DNA from 3 places in the Sorangium sp. So ce295 genome. Region 1 is predicted to be linked to each of the others. Evidence: riboswitches for the same ligand, from Rfam matches in the RefSeq annotation. Region 1 holds a riboswitch; each other region holds the start of a gene.
What was found. Region 1 has a riboswitch for cobalamin ahead of WMF11_RS21630 (ribonucleoside-diphosphate reductase subunit alpha). Riboswitches for the same ligand answer to the same signal wherever they lie in the genome.

Region 1 (5,630 bases):
CACTGCTCGCCCGGCTGCGGCGATGTCTGCCTGCTGAGCGACGCGGAGAGGAGCAAGCTCCGCCGCTGGAAGGTGGCGGCGAACGGCGCGCTCGAGCCGCTGGAGGACGCGACCGTCGACACCGAGATCGGGCTCCCGCCGCGAGGGATCGGCGGGCTCTGATCGGCCCCGCGGGCGGTGCGTCGGTTGATCGGCGTCAGAACGCGGCGTCGAGGACGACCTCCCCGGAGACGCCGACCTGGTACGCGGAGACGCGGCGCTCGAAGAAGTTCGTGACCTCCTGGACGTCTTGCAGGTCCATGAACGAGAACGGGTTCTTCGCCCCGTAGCGCTTCGGCATGCCGAGCGTGGCGAGCCGCTGGTCGGCGCAGAACTCCAGGTAGCTGCGCACGTCGCGCGCCGACATGCCCGCCACGCCGGCGCCGAGGAGATCCTCTGCGAACCGGGCCTCGCAGGCGATCGCCTCATCCATCATGTCGAGGATCGACCGCGAGAGGCCGGCGTCGAAGAGCTCGGGCTCCTCGCGCCGCGCCGTGCTCACGACCTCGAAGGCGAAGCGCATGTGCGCGCTCTCGTCGCGGAAGACCCAGCTCGTCCCCGCGGCGAGCCCGTGGAGCAGGCCGCGCGAGCGCAGGAAGTACACGTACGCGAACGCGCCGAAGAAGAAGAGCCCCTCGACGCACGCGGCGAAGCAGATGAGGTTCAGGAGGAACCGCCGCCGCTCGGCGCGCGACTCCAGCCGCCCGAGCGACTCGACGGAATCGAGCCACCGCATGCAGAAATCGGCCTTCTGGCGGATCGAGGGGATGTTCTCGACGGCCGCGAAGGCGCGGTGACGGTCCTCGGGATCGGGGATGTACGTGTCGAGGAGCGTCAGATAGAACTGGACGTGGAGCGCCTCTTCGTAGAGCTGCCGTGACAGGTACATCCGCGCCTCCGGGGCGTTGATGTGCCTGTACAGGTTGAGCACGAGGTTGTTCGCCACGATGGAGTCCCCCGTGGCGAAGAACGCGACGAGGCGCTGCACGAGGTGCCGCTCCGCGTCGGTCATCTTCCGCAGGTCGCCCACGTCCGTGGAGAAGTCGACCTCCTCCACGGTCCACGTGTTCTTGATGGCGGAGCGGTACATCTCGAAGAAGGCCGGATAGGCCATCGGGCGCAGGGTGAGGCACTGGCCCGGATCGAGGAGGCGCGCGGGGCGGCTGACGCGGCTCACTGGCAGGCCTCGCACGCCTCGGGGTTCTCGAGCGCGCACGCCACGTCCGCGGCCGCCTTCGCCGGCGCCGCCTCCACGGTCGCCTTGGTGATGCGCGTCGCGGGGCGCGATCGCAGGTAGTACGTCGTCTTGAGCCCCTTCTTCCATGCGTGGAAGTACATGCTCGAGAGCTGACCGATGGTGGGGTTCTCGATGAAGAGGTTCAGCGACTGGCTCTGATCGATGAAGGCCCCGCGATCCGCGGCCATGTCGATGAGCGAGCGCATCGGGATCTCCCACGCCGTCCGGTACACGGCGCGGAGCTGCTCGGGCAGCTCGTCCATGCCCTGGACCGAGCCCTCCGCGAGCTTGAGCCGGGCGCGCACCGCGTCGTTCCAGGCGCCGAGCCGCTTGAGCTCCGCGACGAGGTAGCGGTTCATCTGCAGGAAGTCCCCCGAGAGCGTCTCGCGCTTGAAGAGGTTGGACACCTGCGGCTCGATGCACTCGTAGCAGCCCGCGATCGACGCGATGGTGGCCGTCGGCGCGATGGCGACGAGCAGCGAGTTCCTGAGCCCCTCGGCCTGGACGCGCGCGCGGAGCCCCTCCCAGCGCGCCGCGTCCTCCGGGACGGCGCCCCACGCGTCGAACTGGAGCTCTCCGCGCGCGGCGCGCGTCTCGTCGAACGCCGGATGCGGCCCCTTCTCCGCCGCGAGGTCCGCGGACGTCGAGAGCGCGTGGTAATACACCTCCTCCGAGATCCGCCTGGAGAGCTCCCGCGCCGCCGGGGCGTCGAAGGGCAGGCGCATCTGGAAGAACACGTCCTGCAGGCCCATGAGCCCGAGCCCGACGGGCCGCCAGCGGAGGTTCGATCGCCTCGTCGAGGGGATGGGGTAGTAGTTGAGGTCGATGACGCGGTCGAGCTGGCGGACCGCGGTCCGCACCGTGCGCGCGAGCTTCTCGAAGTCGAACGCGATCGCGCCGTCCGCCAGCGTGACCGTGTGGCGAGCGAGGTTGATCGAGCCCAGGTTGCAGACGGCCGACTCCTCGTTCGAGGTCACCTCCAGGATCTCGGTGCAGAGGTTCGAGAGGTGGACTACCCGGCCCGGCAGCGCCGTCTGGTTGCAGGCGCGGTTCGACTTGTCCTTGAACGTCATCCAGCCGTTGCCTGTCTGCGCGAGCGTGCGCATCATCCGCGCGTAGAGCTCGCGGGCCTTCATCGTCTTCTTGGCGAGGCCTGCCCGCTCGGCCTCGACGTACCGACGATCGAACTCCTCACCGTAGAGATCGGGGAGATCGCGCACGTCCTTCGGGTCGAACAGGCTCCATTCGCCGTCGGCCTCGACCCGCTTCATGAAGAGGTCCGGGACCCAGCTCGCGAGGTTCAGGTTGTGCGTGCGCGCGGCCTCGTCGCCCGTGTTGTCGCGCAGCGAGAGGAACTCCTCGACGTCGGCGTGCCACGGCTCGAGGTAGACGCAGCAGGCGCCCTTGCGCTTGCCGCCCTGGTTCACGGCCGCGACGGACGCGTCGAGCGTCTTGAGCCACGGCACGATCCCGCTGGAGTGCCCGTTGGTGCTCTCGATGAGCGAGCCGCGCGAGCGCACCCGGTGGTAGGCGAGCCCGATGCCGCCCGAGAACTTCGAGAGCATCGCGACGTCGGTGTAGCGCTGGTAGATGGTCTCGAGGTGATCGTCCGGCGAGTCGAGCAGAAAGCAGCTCGAGAGCTGCTCGTGGCTCGTCCCGGAGTTGAACATCGTCGGTGAGCTCGGCAGGTAATCGAGCGACGAGAAGAGCCGGTAGAGCTCGATCGCCTGCGCCGCCGTCTCGGAGAGCGCGCACGCGATGCGCAGGAAGAACTGCTGCGGCGTCTCGATGACGAGGCGCGTCTCGGGGTGCTTCAGCAGGTAGCGGTCGTAGAGGGTCCGCAGGCCGAAGTACTCGAGCTCGTGATCGCGCCTCGGCTCGATGGCGTCGTTCAGCTTGCGGGCGTTCTGCGCCACGAAGCCGTGGAGCCGATCGTTGATGAGGCCCAGCCGCCGCCCCACGGCGATGGACTGCGAGAAGGCGTGGATCTCCTGATTGCGGACTTCCTTGTCGATGTACGTGGCGAGCAGGCGCGCCGCGAGCTTCGCGTACTGGGGTTCATCCGCGATGAGCGACGCCGCCGTCTGGATGGAGAGCTGATCGAGCTCGCGCGTCGTCGCGCCGTCGTAGAGGCCGCTGATGGTCTTCGTCGCGACGCGGAGCGCGTCCACGTCGGACAGGGCCGCGCAAGAGCGGCTCACCGCCCGGACGATCTTGTTGACGTCCACGGGCTCGCTCGACCCGTTCCTCTTCTTCACCCGCATCGTCGTGTGCGGGGGCGCCTCCTCCGCGCCGGCGCTCGTCATGGCGGGCGCATCAGGTGCGTGGGGTGCGTGGCGTGCGTGGAGCGCGCGCAACGGCGCCGCGCCGTTGCTCTTCATCAACGGTTCGTTCAGCATGGCATCCTCCTCGTGCTCGTTCCGAGCGGTCCCGGACCGCTCGCGTCGATGCCGCGAGAGCGAAGAGGCCAGCCGATGCGCACGGGTGCGCCAGGCTCTTTGGAGGAGCCCTCGGACCGACCGCTCGCCCCCGCGGGCGAAAGGAAGACAGCGCGGGAGGGGGTCGGAACCGGGACAAGCGCGAGAGTCTGCGCCAGCTCGGACCTACCCGCCTCCCTCGAGGCTTCCAGGTCAAACCGGCGCCGGATGTCTCCCCAGCGCAGGATGTTGGCAGGTCTTCGGGCTCACGAGCGCTCCGGCTCTCGCCGGATTCCTACGGTCCACCGCTTCCCAGCCCGGGGGCCAGTGCTCGTCGTGGAGATCGTTCTCGCTTACCGCTGCGGGGCAGCCCCGGATTCACACCGGGTTCCCTTTTGAGCCCCGGGCCGAAGCCCGAGGCACCAACACGGGCACTACATATGGTGGTGCAGTGAGCCGGTCAAGCGAGATGTTGTGGGGGAGCTCCGTTGCTCGGTTGCTTGCGTGGTTACGCGGTCGACACACGCTGGCCTGGCGGTGCCCGCCGTGGCGGGCCACAACCCGGGCCTATGCCGCTCAGCGAAGCGCGTCCGGCCGATCCGCTCGACGACCTCATCGCGCTCCTGCGCGGCAAGCGGATCGTGGCGCTGACGGGCGCGGGGTGCAGCACCGAGTCCGGCATCCCCGATTATCGAGGGCCCGAGACGCGGCGCCGCGCGCGGAACCCGATCCAGGGGCGGGAATTTTGCCGCTCGGCCGAGATCCGGCAGCGCTACTGGGCGCGCGCCGTGATCGGCTGGGAGCGGTTCTCCAGGGCCGAGCCGAACCCCGCTCACCGCGCCCTCGCGCGGCTGGAGCAGGCGGGGCAGCTCGATGGCCTCATCACGCAGAACGTCGACGGGCTCCACCAGGCCGCGGGCAGCCGCCGCGTCATCGAGCTGCACGGGACGCTCTCCGAGGTCGCCTGCCTCGCGTGCGGCGCGATGGAGCGGCGCGCCGCCCTCCAGGAGCGGCTCCTCGCCCAGAACCCCGGCTGGCTGCGCCTCGCGGCCGACGTCGCCCCCGACGGCGACGCCGACCTGCCCGCCGAGCACGTGGCGGGCTTCCGTGCGCCGCCGTGCCTCCGCTGCGAGGGGCCGCTCAAGCCGCGCGTCGTCTTCTTCGGCGAGAACGTGGCCCGGCCGATCGTCGACGCGGCGTTCGCGCTCGTGGACGCGGCGGACGCGCTCCTCGTCATCGGCTCGTCGCTGGCGGTCTTCTCGGGCTACCGCTTCGTGCTGCGCGCCGCGCAGCGAGGCATCCCGATCGCCATGATCAACCTCGGCTCCGCGCGCGGCGAGGAGCTCGGCGCGCTGAAGATCGAGGCCCGCGCCGGCGAGGTGCTGCCGCGCCTCGCCGAGGCGCTCGGCGCCGGCGCGACCGCGGCGCCGCGCTGAGGCGTCGAGGCGCTCGGCGCCGGCGCACGCGCGGCGCTGGCATCACCCGCGCCGGTACATCACGTCGCTGCGGAGGACGTACTTGCTCCCCCGTGTCACGGCGGCGCCGCGGTGGAGCCGGCGGTGCTCGAACAGGAGCGCCATCCCGCGCCGCGGGGCGATGCTGCGGCCGCCCCAGAAATCGGTCGTGCCGCCCTCGAAGTCGTCGTTCAGGTAGACCATCGCGGTGAACAGGCTCCGCTCGCCGTCGGATCGCACGAACGACCCGTCGCCGTGCCAGTTGAAATATTCGCCCTCGGTGTAGCGATAGTAGCGGAAGCGCTCGTTCAGCCCGACGGCGCGGTGGAGGCCGAAGCTCGGCGGCATCCAGGGCGCGAGCCGCTCCCAGAGGTTCGCGGCGAGGCCCGGATCGTCGATCATGACGCGGCCGTTCCTGCGCACCTCGAGGTTGATCACCTCGCCGCCCCCGATCGGCGCCTGCTCGAAGCCTCGCGCCTCGGC
Region 2 (5,630 bases), 5.4 Mb from region 1:
GCACGCGGGCTCGCGACAGGACCGTCACGTCGCGCACCCGCACTCAAGCGGTGAGTTCGGATCATCGAGCGACGGGCCATGTCCCGGAACAGGTGCGAGACTCCTCCGGAAATCGCTCGCTCGTCGGCTCGGCAACGGCCTCGACACAGCGGGATCGGGCGGACACGGAATGACGCCTTCCCTGGCTCACGGCAGGCGCTTCCCACCGGCGCGGGGCGCTGCTAACCACGCTCCATGACCGCTCAAGAACAGCAGCCGGGGGCCCCTGCTCGCGGTACGCTCCAGTTCGTCGCCGTCGAGCGCGCGGATCACGTCGCCATCGTGACCATCCAGCGGCCCGACAAACTCAACGCCCTGAACCCCGCCGTCCTCGGCGAGCTCACCACGGCCTTCCGCGACCTCCTCGCGCCCGCCGAGGGCAACGAGGTCCGCGCGGCGGTGCTGACCGGCGCCGGCAAGGCGTTCGTCGCCGGCGCCGACATCGCGGAGATGGCGACCATGAACAGCATCGCCGCGAAACGGTTCGCCGACGCAGGCCACCGGCTCGCCGAGCTCATCGAGACTGCCCCCTTCCCCGTGATCGCCGCCGTCAACGGCTTCGCGCTGGGCGGCGGCTGCGAGCTCGCCCTCGCATGCGACTTCATCTACGCCGCCGAAGGCGCCAAGCTCGGCCAGCCCGAGGTGAACCTGGGCGTCATCCCGGGGTTCGGCGGGACCCAGCGGCTGCTGCGACGGGTCGGGCCAGGACGCGCGCGCGAGCTCGTCTATTCAGGAGACATGATCACCGCCCAGCAGGCGCTGTCGATCGGGCTCGTCAACGCCGTCTTCCCGGCGACCGAGCTCCTCGCGCGCGCCCGCGAGACCGCCCTCAAGATCGCCTCGCGCGGGCCGCTCGCCGTCGCCGCCGCCAAACGCGTCCTCCTGCGCGGCGAGAGCCTCGACCTCGCCGCCGCCAACGAGCTGGAAGCCCAGGCATTCGCCGCGCTCTTCGGCAGCGAAGATCAACAGCTCGGAATGAAAGCGTTCCTGGCGAAATCGCAGGCCACATTCACGGGCAAGTGAAGGCTCGGGAGGCGCGAACCGCGCGCTCGACGGCAAAAAAATACCGCGCATCACGCTGGAGGGGGGCCCAGAATGACCGCGGCAGGGACACCGCGCCGGAGTCTTGAACGTCCGCCACGGTGCGAAGAAAAAAGACCGCATGCGCTCCGGGCTGGGGGGTCCGCGCCGGTGCGCATGCGGTAGTCAGATTGTGGCATCCGCAAGCGCGTTGTCGATAACAAAGTGCAATGACTGCACGCCGAGCGAGCAGAGCGCTCCAGACACGAAGGCGGCCAGGCGGGCGCGCAACCCACACACACAAGCGCAGCGGGAATTCACGTTCGAGCCGGGCATACCCCTCCACCGGAGACAGCGCACAGCGCAGCGTTCGCCGTGCATTCCGAGACGAGCGAACACGAAATCCCTCATCTCTTCAATAAGAGATGCCACGAGGCAGCAGGCCGTACACCGGACGCCTGCTCCCGAGTAAAGAGCCCGGACGAACAAAGCACACTGCGGAAAGAACGCGCCGGCGCCTTGTATTCAAGCGCACGAGAGACCCCGCTCAGGCGCTGCACGCGACAGGCGCTGCACCCGCACGGCGATAAAGTAAACAGGTTTTATCTAAGGGGGACATAATTCAAGACGTGTGCTCGACGACTCTTCGCGTGATGCGTCTGGGTCAATTTCTCGGCCTCGGCCATCGCATCACAGGGCCTCGATCGCTCGTCGGCGCGCCCATGTCTGCTCGATGGGGGCACCGACGGGCGCGCGGCGCGCCTCGGCAGTGATGGCTTCGTGCGCCCCGGCAGTGCCCGCGAGGGCGAGGCGTCCACCAGCGGCAGGCATCACCGCCGCACCAACGCCGCGGACGAGGGCGCTCGCGGCGGGCCGGAGCGCGCAAGGCGGAAGCTCGACCCCGGTCGACGCACCCGGGTTCGCCCGGTCCGCGCGCCCGGGGTCCGCACCCCGGTACGCGCCCGGCTCGCGTGATCGCGCCGCCTGGATACGTGGGCCGACGCGCGGGGCACCGCGCGCGAGGCGGAGCTGGCCCGCGCTCGACGGGGAGCTCGTCCGACACGCCATGCCAGATGCAGCGCCCGCTGAGCGCCTCCTCCGCGATCGGGGCGCGACGTCCTTGACGCCGGGCACGAAACGGGATTACCGAGCACCGGCCTGACAATCCATTCCTCGGGTGCCCTCCGGGGCATAACAGGGAAGCCGGTGCAAAACCGGCGCGGTCCCGCCACCGTGAGTGGGGAGCTGCCTCCGAAGACCACTGGGCCTCATTAGGAAGAGGCCTGGGAAGGTGGACGCAGCGCTGGGAGCTCGATCAGCTCCCTGAACCCATGAGCCGGGAGACCTACCCGAGCCTCCCACGAGGTGCAGCTTGCGCACGTCTTCGTGGCGTTCGGGTGCGGACTTCACCCGGAGCGCCGAAATCGGTCTTCACGGCCGCGCATTGTCGATCGCTGCCGTGTCCCTGGGGACGCTCCTCGCGCCCCGGCCCGCGGCCGCGATGCACCTCGCGGAAGGCGTCCTGCCGCTCGGCTGGTGCGCCTTCTGGAACGCGCTCGCCCTGCCCTTCGTCGCGATCGCCCTCCACCTTCTCCGGCGCCGCACCGAGCAGGACGCCTTCTACAAGCCGTTCGTCGGCCTCATCGCGGCCGCCGTCTTCGCGATCTCGTGCATGCCCGTGCCGGTGCCGACCGCCGGGACCTGCTCCCACCCGTGCGGCACAGGGCTCGCGGCGGTGCTCATCGGCCCCTGGATGACCGTCCTCGTCACCGTGGTGGCGCTCCTTATCCAGGCCCTCTTCCTCGCGCACGGCGGCCTCACCACGCTCGGCGCCGACGTCGCGTCGATGGGCATCGCGGGCGCCTTCACCGGATATTTCGCCTTCCACCTCGCGCGGCGCTGCGGCGCGAACCTCTGGGTCGCGGGGTTCCTGGCGGGCGTGACGTCGGACTGGGCAACCTACGCCACCACGGCGCTCGCGCTCGCGCTCGGGCTCTCGGGCGAGGGGTCGGTGACGTCCATGTTCACGGGCGTCGCCCTGGCCTTCGTCCCCACCCAGCTGCCGCTCGGCCTGCTCGAGGGCGTCATGACCGCGGGGGCGCTCGCCTTCCTGCGCGCCCGGCGGCCCGACATCCTGGACCGGCTCCAGGTCGTCCGGCTCGCCCCGGGGGCGTCGTGACGCGGCGGCTCGGACAGCGCCCGCTGCCAGCGCCGCTCGCGCGGCGCGCGTGCGCGGCAGCGCTCCGGCTCGCCGCTTCCCTCTGGCTCGCCGCCTGCGGCAATGCGTCCTGGGACGGCGTCGACGAGGCCGTGGTGCGCCGCGTCGCCGAGGACGCAGGGCGCCACGACACGGGGCCGCTGTTCGCGGGCCTCGAGGGCGACCTCCTGCTCTTCGCGTTCCTCTGGGCCGGGCTCCTCGCCGGCTTCGCCCTCGGCTATTTCTCGCGCGTGCTCTTCGTCGAGCGCGCGGGCGCGCCCGCGGTCAAGGCCGGCGGCCAAGGCCTCCGTGCGGACTGACCCGCCTCCGCGGCTCCGCGACGTGGACGCCCGGCTCCGCCTCGGGGCCGCCGTGGCGGCGTGCTGCGTCGCCGCGGGCGCGCGCTCGCCCGTCACGCCGGCCGCGCTGCTCCTCCTCGCGTGCGCGGCCCTCCGCCTCCAGGGCACGCCGGCGCGCGCCGTCCTCCGCGCCGCCGCGCCCGCCGCGTGGATCGGAGCGGTCGCGGCGGCGCTCGCGCTCGCGCTCACGCCGGGAGCGCCGCTCCTCCCCGGCGCGCCGTTCCCCGTCGACGCGATCACGGCCGAGGGGGCCCGCCGCGCCGCGGCCATCGGCGCGCGCGTCCTCGCGGCGGCCGCCGTGCTCCGGTGGCTCGCCGGCGCCGCAGCGCCCGCCGAGATCGAGGCGGCGCTCGCCGGGCTCGGCGTCCCCGCGGCCCTCGTCGAGCTGCTCGCGCTGACGCGGCGCTTCGCCGGCGTGCTCCAGCGCGCGGCCGACAGCGCGTGGAGCGCCGCCGCGCTCCGCGGCGGGTTCACCCGCCCCGGGGCCGCCGCGCGCTCGGCCGGCGCCGTCGCGGGCGTCGTGGCGCTCCGGACGCTCGAGCGCTCCGAGAGCGCCGCGCTCGCGATGCAGCTCCGCGGCTACCAGGGGAAGCTCCCCGTCGCCGACCGGAGGACGAGCGCGCCCGCCGCGAACGTCGCGTTCGCCGCCGCCGCCCTCGCGGCCCTCGGGCTCAGCGTCGCCGCGGGAGAGGCCGGATGATCGCGCTGCGCGCCCCCCGGCTCGGCTACCGGCGCGGCGAGCCCGTGCTGCGCGACGTGCGCCTCGACGTCGGCGAGGGCGAGTCCGTGGCGGTGCTCGGCGGCAACGGCGCCGGCAAGACAGCGCTGCTCCGGACGCTCGTCGGGCTGCTCCCGGCGCCCGGCGGCGGCGTCGAGATCGCGGGCCGCCGCGTGGGCTCGCCCTCGGACGCCGTCGCCGCGGGCGCCGCGCTCGTGCTCCAGGACCCGGACGACCAGCTGCTCGGCGCGACGCTCCTCGACGACGTCCTGTTCGGCCCGCGAAACCTCGGCCTGCCCGCGCCCGAGGCGCGCCGCCGCGCCGAGGCGGCGCTCGCCGCCGTGCAGATCGCCCACCTCGCCGACCGGGCCATCGAGGCGCTGAGCTTCGGCGAGCGCAAGCGCGCGTGCATCGCCGGGATGCTGGCGATGCGGCCGCGGGTGCTGCTGCTCGACGAGCCGACCGCGGGGCTCGACCCGGAAGGCGAGCTCGCCCTGTGCCAGACGCTGCGCGCGCTCTCCGAGCAGCAGGGGACCACGCTGGTCACCGCGACCCACGCGGTGGATCTCGTGCCGCTCTTCGCCTCGCGCGCTGTCTTGCTGGGCGACGGCCAGGTCCTCGCGGACGGGCCGCCGCGGGAGGTGTTCGCGCGGGGGGAGCTCCTCGCGCGGGCGCGGATGCGGCGGCCGTGGGTCGCCGAGCTCTGGACCCGGATGAGCCCTCTGCCGCCGCGGGGCGGCGCGGGCCTCCCGCTCACCCTGGAGGAGGCGCTCGCGTGCATGACGACGGTCTCCTGCTGATCGGCCACGGCAGCCGCGACGCCGCGTCGAACGCCGAGTTCGAGGCGATCGTGGCCGATTACGCCGCGGCGCGGCCCGAGATCGCCGTGCAGCACGGCTACATCGAGCTCGCGACGCCTCACCTCGCCGACGCGCTCGCGGCGCTCGCGGCGCGGGCGTCCCGCGTGGCGGTCGTGCCGCTCTTCCTGTTCGCGGCGGGGCACGTGAAGAACGACATCCCGCTCGCGCTCGAGCGGGCGCGGGCCGCGCACCCGGGGGTGCGCTTCTCGGCGGCGCGGCCGCTCGGCGTGCACCCGGCGCTCGCCGAGCTCGCGTTCGAGCGCGCCGCGACCGCGCTGCCGGCCGACCCGGCGGCGCGGGCCCGGTCGGCGCTCGTCGTCGTGGGGCGCGGGTCGAGCGACCCCGACGCGAACGGCGATTTCTGCAAGACGGCGCGCCTCATCGGCGAAGGCCGCGGGCTCCAGCTCGTCGAGCCGACCTTCATCGGCGTCACCCGG
Region 3 (5,630 bases), 4.3 Mb from region 1:
GGTGCAGCGCGTACGGGGTCGCCACGCCGACGCGATCGGCGACGATGGCGCCGGTCGGGCGGCGCATCATCGGGCCGCCCCAGGGCGCCCAGCCGTCGAACATCGTGTTGAGCAGGCCCGTCCCGCGCGTCGCCGTCAGGAACTCGCCGCGGAAGCCGATGAGCCCGCGCGACGGCACCCGGAACTCGAGGCGGGCGCGGCCGAAGCCGGGGTTCGTCATCTTCACCATCCGGCCGCGCCGGGAGCTGAGGCGCTCGGTCACGATGCCGACGTAGGTGTCCGGCACGTCCACGACCACGAGCTCGAGCGGCTCCATCACCTCGCCGTCGATCTCGCGCGTCACCACCTCGGGGTTCGAGAGCTGCATCTCGTACCCCTCGCGCCGCATCGTCTCCACGAGGATCGCCAGCTGGAGCTCGCCGCGGCCGAGCACCACGAACGTGTCGGGCACCTCGGTCGGCTCCACCCGGATCGCGAGGTTCTTCATCGCCTCGCGCTCGAGCCGCTCCTTCAGGTGACGGCTCGTCAGGAACTTCGACTGCTTGCTCTTGCCGGCGAACGTCGACGTGTTGACGCCGATCTTCATCTTGATCGTCGGCTCCTCGACCACGATGCGCGGCAGCGCCTCGGGGTGCGCCGGATCCGTGATCGTGTCGCCGATCGTGACCGTGTCGAGCCCGGCGATCGCGATCACCTCGCCCGCGACGGCGCTCTCGACCGCGACGCGCTTCAGCCCCTCGTAGGCGTAGAGCATCTTCACGTAGCCGCGCGACTGGCCGCCCTCGCCGAGGAGCGCGACGTCGGCGCCGGACCGGGCGGTGCCGCGGACCACGCGGCCGACCGCGAGCCGGCCCACGTACTCGTCGTGGGTCGTGTTGCATACGATGACCTGGAGCGGACCGTCGGGGTCGCCCGAGGGGCCGGGGACCCGCTCGAGGATGGTCTCGAAGAGCGGCTCGAGGTCCTTCGCCTCGTGCTCGAGCTCGCGCTTCGCCTGCCCGAACTTCGCGATCGCGTAGAGCGTCGAGAAGTCCATCTGCGCGTCGCTCGCCTCGAGGTCGCAGAAGAGGTCGAACACCTCGGAGAGCACCTCGTGGGCGCGCGCGTCGCTCCGGTCGATCTTGTTGATGACCACGATGACCGGGAAGCCGCGCTGGAGGCACTTCGAGAGCACGAAGCGCGTCTGCGGCAGCGGGCCCTCGGCGGCGTCGACGAGGAGGAGCGCCCCGTCGGCCATCATGAGCGTGCGCTCGACCTCCCCGCCGAAGTCGGAGTGGCCGGGCGTGTCGACGATGTTGATCTTGACCCCGCGGTACCGGATGCTCGTGTTCTTCGCGAGGATGGTGATGCCGCGCTCCCGCTCGAGGTCGTTCGAGTCCATGACCCGCTCGGCCACGACCTCGTTCTCTCGGAAGGCGCCCGACTGGCGGAGCATGTGATCGACGAGGGTCGTCTTCCCGTGGTCGACGTGGGCGACGATGGCGATGTTGCGGAGATCGTTACGGGGCATATACGGCGGCGGCCGTGTAGCACGCGACCCACGGAGGAGCGAGCCCATCCTCGCTAGAGCCCGAACGTTCGGCCTGCACGGCAGGCCCGCGGGTGGGCGAGCAGAGCGGTAGCGATTGACAGCCGAAGGCGCGCGGTCCTAGGGTGCGCGCCGTGCTGGTGCCCGGGCGTTCGCCTGGGCCGAAGAGGGAACCCGGTGAAATTCCGGGGCTGCCCCGCAGCGGTAAGCGAGAACGACCTCCACCCCATGCACTGGCCCGCCGAGGGCTGGGAAGCGGTGGACAGTAGGGAGCCGGTCAGACCGGAGCGCTCGCGAGCCCGAAGACCTGCCAGCGCCCGGCGGCGGGAGACATCCGGCGCCGGTTCGACCTGGGAGCCTCGAGGGAGGCGGTGAGGTCCGAGCCGGTGCAGCTCCACCTCTCTGCGCACGTCCCGGATACCGAACCGCCCCCCGCGTCGCCTTCCGGTCGCCCGCGGGGGCGAGAGGTCGGTCCAGCGCACCGTGCGATGGCCAGCCATTTCGTCCTCGCGGAGCTCGACGCGAGCGGCCCGACGCCGCTCCGCGCGATTGCGGCGAAGGAGGACACGAATGCTGCGCGAGACGGTCACGACGAGCCACGGGCACCGCCATCCATTTCATTTGCTCGCCGCGTTATCCATGGTGCTGGCCGCCGCGCGGCCAGCGCGCGCCGAGGGCGACACCCCCGATGCGCCCGCTGCCCCGCCGGAGGCCGCCGCCGCAGCGCCCACCGGCGAGGGCGCGCCCGCGGGCGACGCCGCGATCGAGGTCACGATCCAGGCGGAGAAGCCGGGCAGCGAGGCCGCGTCGCGCGTCTCCGTCGGACACAGGGAGCTCGAGCTCAGGCCGAGGCTCCGGCCGGGCGACCTCCTCGAGTCGGTCCCCGGGCTCTTCGCCGTGCAGCACGCGGGCGGGGGCAAGGCGAACCAGTACTTCCTCCGCGGATTCGACGCGGATCATGGGACCGACGTCGCCTTCTTCGTCGACGGCGTGCCCGTCAACATGGTCAGCCACGGCCACGGGCACGGCTTCACCGATCTCTACTTCATGATCCCGGAGCTCGTGACAGGGCTCGACGGCTACAAGGGGCCTTATTACGCGAGCATCGGCGACTTCGGTACGGCGGGCGCCGTCAACCTGCGCTTCGCCGAGAAGCTCGAGGAGAGCTACGCGCAGGTCAGCCTGGGGCAGTACGGTATCCAGCGCGGCCTCGTCATCGCCTCGCCGGATCTCGGCGACACGTGGCGCGCGGTGGCCGCGGCGGAGATCTACCGGAACGACGGGCCGTTCCTGAACCCGGAGCGGCTCAAGCGCTTCAACGTGGTCCTGCGGGCCACGCACGATCTGGACAACACCGGGAAGGTCCAGATGACCTGGATGTCGTATGGATCGACCTGGCACGGCTCCGGCCAGATCCCCGCGCGCGCCGTGTGCGGCGAGGGCGAGCAGGGCGGGTTGAACCCGCCGCCCTCGGCGTTCGGACAGCCGTGCATCGACCATTTCGGCGCCGTGGATCCGACCGAGGGCGGGGCGACCGAGCGGCACATGGCGTCCGTCGCCTACTCGACCGCGTGGCGGGACGCCGATCTGAGCGCGCTGGCCTACCTCGTCCGGTACCGCTTCACGCTGTACTCGAACTTCACGTTCTTCAGCGAGGACCCCGTCCACGGCGACCAGATCGAGCAGAACGACGACCGCACCGTCGGCGGCGCCGATCTCCGGTTCCGCAGGCAATACGAGCTCGGCGGGGCGAGGTTCACGACCTCGCTCGGCGCGCAGATCCGCGCGGACGCGATCGACAAGTCCCTCCACCACGACGAGGCGCGCGAGCGGATCGAGGAGAAGAGCAGGACCCACGTCGATGAGAGCCAGATCGGCGTCTACGTCGAGCAGGACGCCCGGCTCCGGCGCTGGCTCCGCGTCGTGCTCGGGGCGCGCGCGCAGTGGATCGACGTCAACGTGGACGACCCGGGCGAGGACCTCGAGGCGGCGGGGAACAGGTCGAGCGGCGCCCGGGGACAGATGCAGCTGCTCCCGAAGCTCACGGCGATCGTGTCGCCCGTCGAGGGGGTCGATCTCTTCGCCCACTTCGGGCGGGGCTTCCACTCGAACGACGCGCAGGGCGCGGTGCTGGGGGAGGGGGCGGCGACGCTGATCACGCCCGCGATTGGCTACGAGGTCGGCCTGCGGGTCGCGCCCCTGCGCGGGCTGTCGCTGAACGGGGCCGCGTTCCTGCTCGACCTGGACTCCGAGCTGGTCTGGAGCGGCGACGCGGGCGCGACCGAGGCGTCGGGGCAGACGCGGCGCTACGGGATCGAGATCGGCGGGCGCTACCGGCTCCGGAGCTGGCTCTTCGCGGACGTGGACGCGACCTTCACCCGCGCGCGCTTCCGGGAGAACGCCGGCAACGCGAGCGCTGTCGCCCTCGCGCCGACCCGGACGCTGACCGCGGGCGTCGGCGTCCGCCCGACGTTCGGCGCGTTCACGCCGTTCGCGGCGCTGCGGGTCAAGGCGATCGGCGCGCGGCCGGCGACCGAGGACGAGTCGCTCACCGCCGAGGGGTTCACGGTCGTCGACGCCAACGCCGGGCTGCGGTGGAAGAACGTCGAGGTGGCCGTGGACGTCCAGAACCTCTTCGACACGACGTGGCGCGAGGTCCAGTTCGCGAGCGCGTCGCGGCTGCAGTACGAGCCGGCCCCGGTCACCGGGATCCACTACTCGCCGGGGTGGCCGTTCACCGCGATCGGGCGGGCGACGCTGTACTGGGAGTAGGCGCCGCGCCGGCTCATGTCCGGCGGAGGTCCTCGCGCAGCGCGTCGAGCGATGCCCGGAACGCGGCTTCGCTCACGGCGGCGCCCGTCACCGCGGGCAGGAGCTCCGCGAACATCTGCCAGGCTTCCCCGATGTCACATACCCTGTGCGGATAACGCTGGCGGGCAATGAGCGTGAGCCCTGTCACGACGCTGCGAACCATCGCCGCCTGGAACCCCGAGCCCTCGAAGACGACCGCTGAGCACCGGATGGTCGCGCTCGCCTCCGCGAGGAAGCTCGCGATCGCCCTGCGCGCGGGCGCCGATGGCAACGACGCCTCGCTCTCGACGAGGGTGAGCAGCCCTATGCCGCGCGGGTGCTTCTTCGCGAAGTCCGCGCACGCATCCCTCAGGTGGCGCGCGCCGTCCTCGGTCGTCTCGCGGCGCCAGATGACACAGAAGATCTGGTGCCAGGAAGCCAGGATGTAGTCCGGTTGTCTGGTGACCAGGTGCCAGGGGTCAGGATGCATGATCGTGCTCGTTCTGGAGCGGGCGCACCGGAGAGGCTCGCGGGGGCCTCACGGTACACCGGCCAGGGTACACCGGCGTTTCTTCGCCCGCGACACGCGCGCACGCCAACTCGCGCGTGGGCCACCGGGCGTCGGCAACGGATCGGCGCCGCGCGCCCTCGGAGCTGACGGGCAAGACAACCCCGGTGCCCTCGAGGTCGGGTGGCTCGCACTGGACACGTTCGATGGCTCCACAATCGATGAGTCCGTCTTGATACCCTCGAACCGCTCCAGCGGCTGGCGGTGGCCCTGCGCGGCCATCGGTCGGGCGCTCTCGACGCCGGCCCACGCGGCAATTGCTGTGCTCGTCACTCGCCGCTGCCGGCCGCCACGATGACCGCTCGCGGATGCGGAGAGCAGGACGGGAACGGAGAGCCTCGCCGCGTGGCAAACGTGTGACCATGCAGTAGGCTGTGCCGCATGGATCCGACGGGGCTCGGCGCCGATCTGCAATTCCGCATGCTGGTCGAAGGGGTGAAGGACTACGCCATCTTCATGCTGGACACCGAGGGGCGCGTGACCACGTGGAACGCCGGCGCCGAGCAGATCAAAGGATACTCCGCGCAAGAGGTGATCGGCTCGCACTTCTCGCGCTTCTATCCGGCCGAGGCGATCGAGCGGAAGTGGCCACAGACAGAGCTCGCCGAAGCGCGGCGCGTGGGCCGCTTCGAGGACGAAGGCTGGCGCGTGCGCAAGGACGGCTCGATGTTCTGGGCGAACGTCATCATCACGGCCCTCCACGGCCCCGACGGCGAGCTGCGCGGCTTCTCCAAGATCACGCGC

Region 2: it holds a riboswitch for cobalamin, as region 1 does, so the genes downstream of both, WMF11_RS01420 (energy-coupling factor ABC transporter permease) here and WMF11_RS21630 (ribonucleoside-diphosphate reductase subunit alpha) in region 1, are expected to answer to the same signal.
Region 3: it holds a riboswitch for cobalamin, as region 1 does, so the genes downstream of both, WMF11_RS05140 (TonB-dependent receptor) here and WMF11_RS21630 (ribonucleoside-diphosphate reductase subunit alpha) in region 1, are expected to answer to the same signal.

The regions. Positions count from the first base shown of each region.
Region 1 is NZ_CP150324.1:5,722,552-5,728,181, reverse strand. Features, by position in the region: gene WMF11_RS21640 (hypothetical protein) at 1-162, shown strand, start outside; gene WMF11_RS21635 (ribonucleotide-diphosphate reductase subunit beta) at 197-1,153, opposite strand; gene WMF11_RS21630 (ribonucleoside-diphosphate reductase subunit alpha) at 1,213-3,675, opposite strand; cobalamin riboswitch at 3,928-4,135, opposite strand; gene WMF11_RS21625 (NAD-dependent protein deacetylase) at 4,263-5,129, shown strand; gene WMF11_RS21620 (prolyl hydroxylase family protein) at 5,172-5,630, opposite strand, start outside.
Region 2 is NZ_CP150324.1:356,675-362,304, reverse strand. Features, by position in the region: gene WMF11_RS01425 (enoyl-CoA hydratase/isomerase family protein) at 235-1,062, shown strand; cobalamin riboswitch at 2,218-2,426, shown strand; gene WMF11_RS01420 (energy-coupling factor ABC transporter permease) at 2,525-3,238, shown strand; gene WMF11_RS01415 (hypothetical protein) at 3,235-3,576, shown strand; gene WMF11_RS01410 (CbiQ family ECF transporter T component) at 3,566-4,315, shown strand; gene WMF11_RS01405 (energy-coupling factor ABC transporter ATP-binding protein) at 4,312-5,133, shown strand; gene WMF11_RS01400 (CbiX/SirB N-terminal domain-containing protein) at 5,109-5,630, shown strand, end outside.
Region 3 is NZ_CP150324.1:1,377,268-1,382,897, forward strand. Features, by position in the region: gene typA (translational GTPase TypA) at 1-1,558, opposite strand, end outside; cobalamin riboswitch at 1,650-1,857, shown strand; gene WMF11_RS05140 (TonB-dependent receptor) at 2,099-4,300, shown strand; gene WMF11_RS05145 (hypothetical protein) at 4,314-4,808, opposite strand; gene WMF11_RS05150 (hybrid sensor histidine kinase/response regulator) at 5,268-5,630, shown strand, end outside.